DNA from 3 places in the Streptomyces sp. NPDC088706 genome. Region 2 is predicted to be linked to each of the others. Evidence: riboswitches for the same ligand, from Rfam matches in the RefSeq annotation. Region 2 holds a riboswitch; each other region holds the start of a gene.
What was found. Region 2 has a riboswitch for cobalamin ahead of ACIQAK_RS17740 (ABC transporter substrate-binding protein). Riboswitches for the same ligand answer to the same signal wherever they lie in the genome.

Region 1: another riboswitch for cobalamin. It lies ahead of ACIQAK_RS07775 (ribonucleoside-diphosphate reductase subunit alpha); the one in region 2 lies ahead of ACIQAK_RS17740 (ABC transporter substrate-binding protein).
Region 3: another riboswitch for cobalamin. It lies ahead of ACIQAK_RS32310 (CoA-acylating methylmalonate-semialdehyde dehydrogenase); the one in region 2 lies ahead of ACIQAK_RS17740 (ABC transporter substrate-binding protein).

What each region holds. Positions count from the first base shown of each region.
Region 1 is NZ_JBIVLW010000002.1:477,288-479,541, forward strand. It holds gene ACIQAK_RS07775 (ribonucleoside-diphosphate reductase subunit alpha) at 1-947, opposite strand, end outside; cobalamin riboswitch at 1,082-1,217, opposite strand; gene ACIQAK_RS07780 (YbdD/YjiX family protein) at 1,396-1,599, opposite strand; gene ACIQAK_RS07785 (carbon starvation CstA family protein) at 1,596-2,254, opposite strand, start outside.
Region 2 is NZ_JBIVLW010000006.1:242,777-245,030, forward strand. It holds gene ACIQAK_RS17735 (iron chelate uptake ABC transporter family permease subunit) at 1-395, opposite strand, end outside; gene ACIQAK_RS17740 (ABC transporter substrate-binding protein) at 407-1,456, opposite strand; cobalamin riboswitch at 1,517-1,704, opposite strand; gene ACIQAK_RS17745 (beta-ketoacyl-[acyl-carrier-protein] synthase family protein) at 1,821-2,254, opposite strand, start outside.
Region 3 is NZ_JBIVLW010000028.1:24,278-26,531, reverse strand. It holds gene cobF (precorrin-6A synthase (deacetylating)) at 1-305, opposite strand, end outside; cobalamin riboswitch at 493-672, shown strand; gene ACIQAK_RS32310 (CoA-acylating methylmalonate-semialdehyde dehydrogenase) at 900-2,254, shown strand, end outside.

The DNA of each region.
Region 1 (2,254 bases), on a different contig from region 2:
TAGACCGCCGCCGCGCCCTTGCGGCGGCCGCCCTGGTTCACGGCCGCCACGGAGGCGTCCAGCGTCTTGAGGAACGGCACGATGCCGTTGGAGTGCCCGTTGGTGCCCCGGATCAGCGAACCCCGGGCGCGGATGCGGGAGTACGACAGACCGATGCCGCCCGCGTGCTTGGAGAGCCGCGCCACCTGGTGGTAGCGGTCGTAGATCGAGTCCAGCTCGTCCTTGGGGGAGTCCAGCAGATAGCAGGAGGACATCTGCGGGTGCCGGGTGCCGGAGTTGAAGAGTGTGGGGGAGGAGGGGAGGTAGTCCAGCCGGCTCATCAGCCCGTAGAGCGCGGCGACCTCGTCCAGCGCCCGCACCGACTCGTCCTCGGCGAGGCCGGCGGCCACCCGCAGCATGAAGTGCTGCGGGGTCTCGATGACCTGGCGGGTGATCGGGTGGCGCAGCAGGTAGCGGCTGTGCAGCGTACGGAGACCGAAGTAGCCGAAGCGGTCGTCGGCGCCGTCGGCCAGCGTCCGCTCGACGAGCTCGTCCAGCGCCCCCGCGTGCAGCTCCACGAAGGCCGCGGTGCGGTCGGCGATCAGGCCCTCGCGGTGGCCGACCGCGACCGAGGCGGAGAAGGAGGTCGCGCCCTGGGTCGCGGCCTCGTCGGCGATCGTACGGGTCAGCAGCCGGGCGGCGAGTCTGGAGTACGCCGGGTCCTCGGAGATCAGACCCGCGGCGGCCTCGGTGGCCAGCGAACGCAGCTCGGCCTCGTCGGAGCGGGCGTTGCGCCCGCGCAGCGCGGAGGCGGCGACCCGTCCGGGGTCGGTGTCGGGCAGGTCGACGGTGAGGTCGGTCAGGGTCCGCAGCAGGGCGGTCCCGGGTCCGTCGTTCGTGCCTTCGCCGGACGTGGTGGAGGCGGCGGATTCGGTGGCTGAAACCGGATCGGCGGGCGCGATGGTCACTGGGCTTTCCCTCGCTCGGCTGGGGGCCGGCGGCGAGCGGGGAAGCCGGGCAGCACGGTGCCCTTCGGGGCAGCACTGCTCACGGCGTCCACCGGCCCATCCGCGAGGCCCGGACGTCTGGCGTCCGGTTCGGTCGAGCCGGACGCACTGTCGACAGGTCTTCGGACTTCGGGTGTGCAAAAGCACACTGTTCACACCGTTGCGGGACAGTTCCGGATTCGCACCGGATTCCCCTGCGGCGACAGCGAGGTCGAGCATACATGTGGGGGGCGCTCGAAGAGGAAGCCCCCACATGTTGTGTCGGCGTGAACAGATGTTGGTATGGCGGTCTGGCTTCTTCGCCCGACTTCTTCCCGATCGACGGCGTACGCGGGCCCTCTCGCGGGGCGCGAAAAGGGGCCGCCGCGCCCCTGGAAGGGGTGCGGCGGCCCCGATCGGCCGGTGGTGGTCAGCAGCAGCGGAAGCCCTCGCGGGGGTCCGCCTCGCGGGCGTCCGTGCGGCTGTGTTCGAAGGCGCGGCGGGTCATCACCGGGGTGTCCGGATCGTGGGACCGGGCGTGTGCCACATAACGGTCGTACGCGGCTTCGCCGGTGAGCTCCCGGACGTACCAGCGGACGCGTCCCGCCACCCGCCGTACGTCCGCGACGGTCATGTCCGGCTCCCGGTTCCCGCCGCCTCCTTGCGGATGCCGCCCTCGGGGCCGACGCCCGCGGCGAGCAGTTCGGCCTTCTCCTCCTTGGTGGCGATGAGCGAGGCCGGGGCCACGAGCTCGGACTCGACGTACGGCGTCTCGTGGAGTCTGACGCTCTCGGGGTCGCGGATGGCCCGGAAGCAGACCCGGCCGGCGTCCACCAGCACCACGATGATGAGGAGCGCGAAGAGCGCGCAGAGCACCCCGTCGACGGTGGAGTTGGTGACGACGGTCTGCATCTCGTCCATGTTCTTGGCGGGCGGCAGCACCTCGCCCGCGTCGATGCCCGTCTGGTACTTGTCGCGCTGGGCGAAGAAGCCGACCTTCACGTCCGGCGAGAAGATCTTCTGCCAGCTCGCGGTGAGGGTGACCGCCACGTCCCAGGCGAGCGGGACCGCGGTGACCCACGCCCACTTCAGCCGGCCGGACTTGACCAGCAGGGTGGTGCAGACGGCCAGCGCCACGGCGGCCAGCAGCTGGTTGGCGATGCCGAAGAGCGGGAAGAGCTGGTTGATGCCGCCCAGCGGGTCGTGCACACCGACCCAGAGGAAGTAGCCCCAGCCGCCGACCACGACGGCGCTGGCGAACCAGACGCCCGGCTTCCAGCTGACCTCGC
Region 2 (2,254 bases):
GCTCCGCCGCCGACACCGAGGACGACCACCACGACTGCCCCGGTGGAGGCCCCGGAGGAGACGCCGAGGACGAACGGGTCGGCGAGCGGGTTGCGCAGCAGGGACTGCATCACCGTGCCGCACACCGCGAGCCCGGCGCCGCACACGGCGGCGAGCAGGGTGCGCGGCATGCGCAGGTTCCAGATGATGCCGTCCCGGATCGGGCTCAGCTCCGAGGCGCCGAAGCCCAGATGGGAGGCGACGGCGGACCAGACGTCGGGGACGGAGATCCGGGCGGGCCCGATCGTGACGGCGACGGCGACGGAGAACAGCAGGAGCAGGAGCCCGCCGGTCCAGAGCAGCGCCCGGGCCGACGCGCCCACCCGTCGTACCTCGGCGGGCCGCTCCACCGTCAGGCTGCCGCCGCTCACCCCGCGAGCCCGAAGTCGCGCAGCCCGGCGGCGACACGCTCCAGGCCCTCGACCGTCCGGATGGTGGGGTTCATCGCCTGTCCGCTGAGCAGCACGTACCGCCGGTTCCTGACGGCGTCCATGGTCCTGGTGACCGGGTTGGACTCCAGGAACTCGATCTTCTTCTCGGCGCTCTCGGCCGTCTGCATCGTGCGGCTCAGATCGCCGATGACCAGGACGTCGGGGTTGCGGTCGGCGACGGTCTCCCAGCTGATCTGGGGCCATTCGTCGTGGGTGTCGTCGAAGACGTTCTTCGCGCCGAGCTCCCGGGTGATGACACCGGGGGCACCGCAGCAGCCCGCGAGGTAGGGGGCCTTGGAGTCGGAGAACCAGTAGAGGAGGGAGGCCTTCGAGGCCTCGACGCCGTCGGTGGCCTTGGCCACCCGCGCCTGGAGCTTCCTCACCAGGGCGTCGCCGCGCTCGGGGACGCCGAACACCTCGGACAGCTCACGGACTTCGGTGTAGACGCTGTCCATGGTGAGGGGTGCGGTACGGGCTCCGTCACCGCCGCCACCGTTGTCCTTGCCGACGCAGTCGGCGGGCGAGATGTAGGTGGGGACACCCAGCTTCTCGAACTGTTCGCGGGGGGCGACACCGCCCTTGGCGAGGGTGGAGGCGAAGGAGGCGCTGAGGAAGTCGGGCTCCTTGTCGAGGACCTTCTCCGAGGAGGGCCGGTTGTCGGAGATGCGCTCGACGCCCTTGTTGGCCTTCTCCAGGCCCTTCATGACCGGGTCGCTCCAGGTCGCGGTGGCCGCGAGCCGGTCGGCGAGGCCGAGCGAGAGGAGGATCTCCGTCGATCCCTGGTCGACCGAGACGGCCCGCCGGGGCGGCGCCTTCACCGTGACGGTGCGCCCGCAGTTCTTGAGGGTGAGCGGGAAGCCGTCGGCCTTGGCGCCGCCGTCGGCGGAGGAGTTGGTGGTCCCGCCGCCGCAGGCGGTGAGCAGGACGACGCCGGCCGCGAACAGGACGGCGGTGCGTATCGGGGCAGGGGTGGCCTTGGACAGCACGGAGGACCTCGGTGTCTCTGGGCCCAGCCGCGGAGCCCGTCGTACGGTGCCCGAGCCCCGGTGCGGGGCGCGGGTGCCAGCAGGTCTTCGGACTCGGGTTCGTCCGGGCGGGACGCCTTCCCGGAGCACGTGTGTGCTCCAGTGGCCGTGGCCCCGCCCGTCCCCCTCACCGCTGCGCGTCAGTTCCGGTCTCGCACCGGATTCCCTGACCCCGTCGCTGGGGTTCGACTGGCCCCGGCAAGCTATCACGGGTCTTCGCGCAGCTCAGAGCCGGTGCGCGGACCACTCCCCCGGCGGGCCGGTGCGGCGCGGGATCGTCCCGCCGCACCGGCCCGGCTCGCTGCCGTGAAGCCGGCGGACTCCCTTACGGGGCCTGGAGCGCGATCACCGCGTTCTGCCCGCCGAACCCGAAGGAGTGGCTGACGGCCCGTCGTACGGGCAGCGCACGCGGGGCCTTGGTGACGCAGTCGATGGCGAACGTGGGGTCGGGGGCGTCCAGGTTGGCGATCGGCGGGACGATGCCGTGCTGGAGCGTCAGGACGGTCAGCCCCGCCTCGATGGCACCGGCCGCCCCCATGCAGTGGCCCAGTACGCCCTTGGGGGCGGTGACGGGCGGCCGGTGCGGGTAGGCCCGGCCGATGAGGGCGGCTTCGGTCGCGTCGCCCTGGGGTGTCGAGGTGCCGTGCGCGTTGACGTGGTCGACGTCCTCGGCCCGCCAGCCCGCGTCGGCCAGCGCCGCGTCGACGGCCGCCCGCGCGATCTGCCCGGAGGGGTGCGGGCTGGTGGGGTGGTGGGCGT
Region 3 (2,254 bases), on a different contig from region 2:
ATCAGGCGCTCGCAGATGTCGGCGCGGCGGTGCCGCCAGTCGTGCACCGCCGACGTGTAGCGCCCCCGGTCGTCCTGGGTGCGGTCCCGCCAGGGGTCCTCGGCCTCCACGACCCGGTAGGGGCCGGTGAGGTGCTCCGCCAGGATGTCCCGCCGCAGCCGGGTCAGGGACTCCTTCTCCCGGCCCTTGCCGAGGACGAAGAAGACCTGTGCCCCGCGCATCGCCTTCACCGCGGCGAGGGTCAGGTGGTCGGGGTCGCCGGCTCCCATGCCGATGACGAGGATGTGGCGTGGTGCGTCGCTCATGTCAGCCGTTCTTCCTGCTTCGTCCCTGCGCGCGCCCCCGAGGACCCGGGTGCGCACGCCACCGACCCTATGCGGCCCGGCCTCGTCGCCGCCGACCGGCTTCTACACGACGTGGACCGGGCGGGGTGGACTTACTAGGACGTCCAACTATATGTTCGTGAGGAGCGGGGTGACCGGCGTACAGCCGGACACCCTCAAGGTCCGTGGTGTCAGGGAAGCCGGTGCGATTCCGGCGCGGTCCCGCCACTGTGACCGGGGAGTTCGTCCTCGCAGGACACGCCACTGACGGTGCAGGCGCCGTCGGGAAGGCATGAGGGCGCGCGCTGATCCGGGAGCCAGGATACCGGCCGCGGGATCTTCCGTGTTTCCACGAGGATGGAGCAGACACGCAGGGCACAGGTCCGCACCCACGGCCCCGCAGGCCCGTCCCGGCGAGCGGTTCTTCCCGCCCCCTGACGGCCCCCGCCCTTCGCGTCCCCCGACGGCGAGCCCTGCCACGCCCCGCGCGTACCCGACCGGTGCGGCCTGGGTGGTGGGGCCCGTGCGCCATCTCCGGATCTCTCCTGACGATCTCACCGACGAGAGCAGGTTTCCATGGTCCGCGAACTCACCCATTTCATCGGCGGCAAGCACACACCCGGCACCTCGGGCACGTACGGTGATGTCCACGCCCCCAACACCGGCCGGGTCCAGGCCCGGGTGCCACTGGCCGGCCGGTCCGAGACCGAGGCTGCGATGGCCGACGCGGCCCAGGCGCAGGTCGAGTGGGGCGAGTGGAACCCGCAGCGCCGGGCGCGCGTGCTGCCGCGCTTCCTCCAGCTGGTCGAGAGGGAGAAGCACTCGCTGGCCCGGCTGCTCTCCTCGGAGCACGGCAAGACCGTGGCCGACGCGCACGGCGACCTCGCGCGCGGGCTGGACGTGGTGGAGTTCGCCGCCGGTGTCCCGCATCTGCTGAAGGGCGAGTTCAGCGACAACGCGGGGGCCGGGATCGACGTCCACTCGCTGCGCCGGCCGCTCGGCGTGGTGGCGGACATCACCCCGTTCAACTTCCCGGCGATGATCCCGCTGTGGAAGGCCGCGCCCGCTCTGGCCTGCGGAAACGCCTTCATCCTCAAGCCTTCCGAGCGGGACCCGTCGGTACCGCTGCGGCTGGCGGAACTGTTCCTGGAGGCGGGTCTTCCGCCCGGGGTCCTGAACGTCGTCAACGGCGGCAAGGAGGCCGTGGACACCCTGCTGGAGGACCCGCGCGTCAAAGCCCTCGGCTTCGTCGGCTCGACGCCGGTCGCCGCGCACATCTACGCCACCGCCGCCGCCCACGGCAAGCGGGCGCAGTGCTTCGGCGGGGCGAAGAACCACATGATCGTGATGCCGGACGCCGACCTGGACCAGGCGGTGGACGCGCTGATCGGTGCCGGTTACGGCTCGGCGGGTGAGCGGTGCATGGCGATCTCGGTGGCCGTTCCGGTCGGTGAGGAGACCGCCGACGCGCTGGTGGCCAGGCTCACCGAGCGGATCGCCGAGCTGCGGATCGGCCGTTCGGACGACCCGGACGCCGACTTCGGGCCGCTGGTGGGCCGCGACGCGGTGGACCGGGTGCGCGGCTATGTCGACCTCGGTGTCGAGGAGGGCGCCGAACTGGTCGTGGACGGGCGGGACTTCACCCTGGAGAGGCACGAGGAGGGGTTCTTCGCCGGGACCTCGCTCTTCGACCGGGTCACCCCGGACATGCGGATCTACCAGGAGGAGATCTTCGGCCCGGTGCTCTCCGTGGTCCGCGCGGCGGACTACGAGGAGGCGCTGCGGCTGACCTCGGAGCACCCGTACGGCAACGGCGTGGCCCTCTTCACCCGGGACGGTGACATCGCCCGCGACTTCACCCGGCGGGTCGACACGGGCATGGTCGGCGTGAACGTGCCGATCCCGGTGCCGGTGGCGTACCACACGTTCGG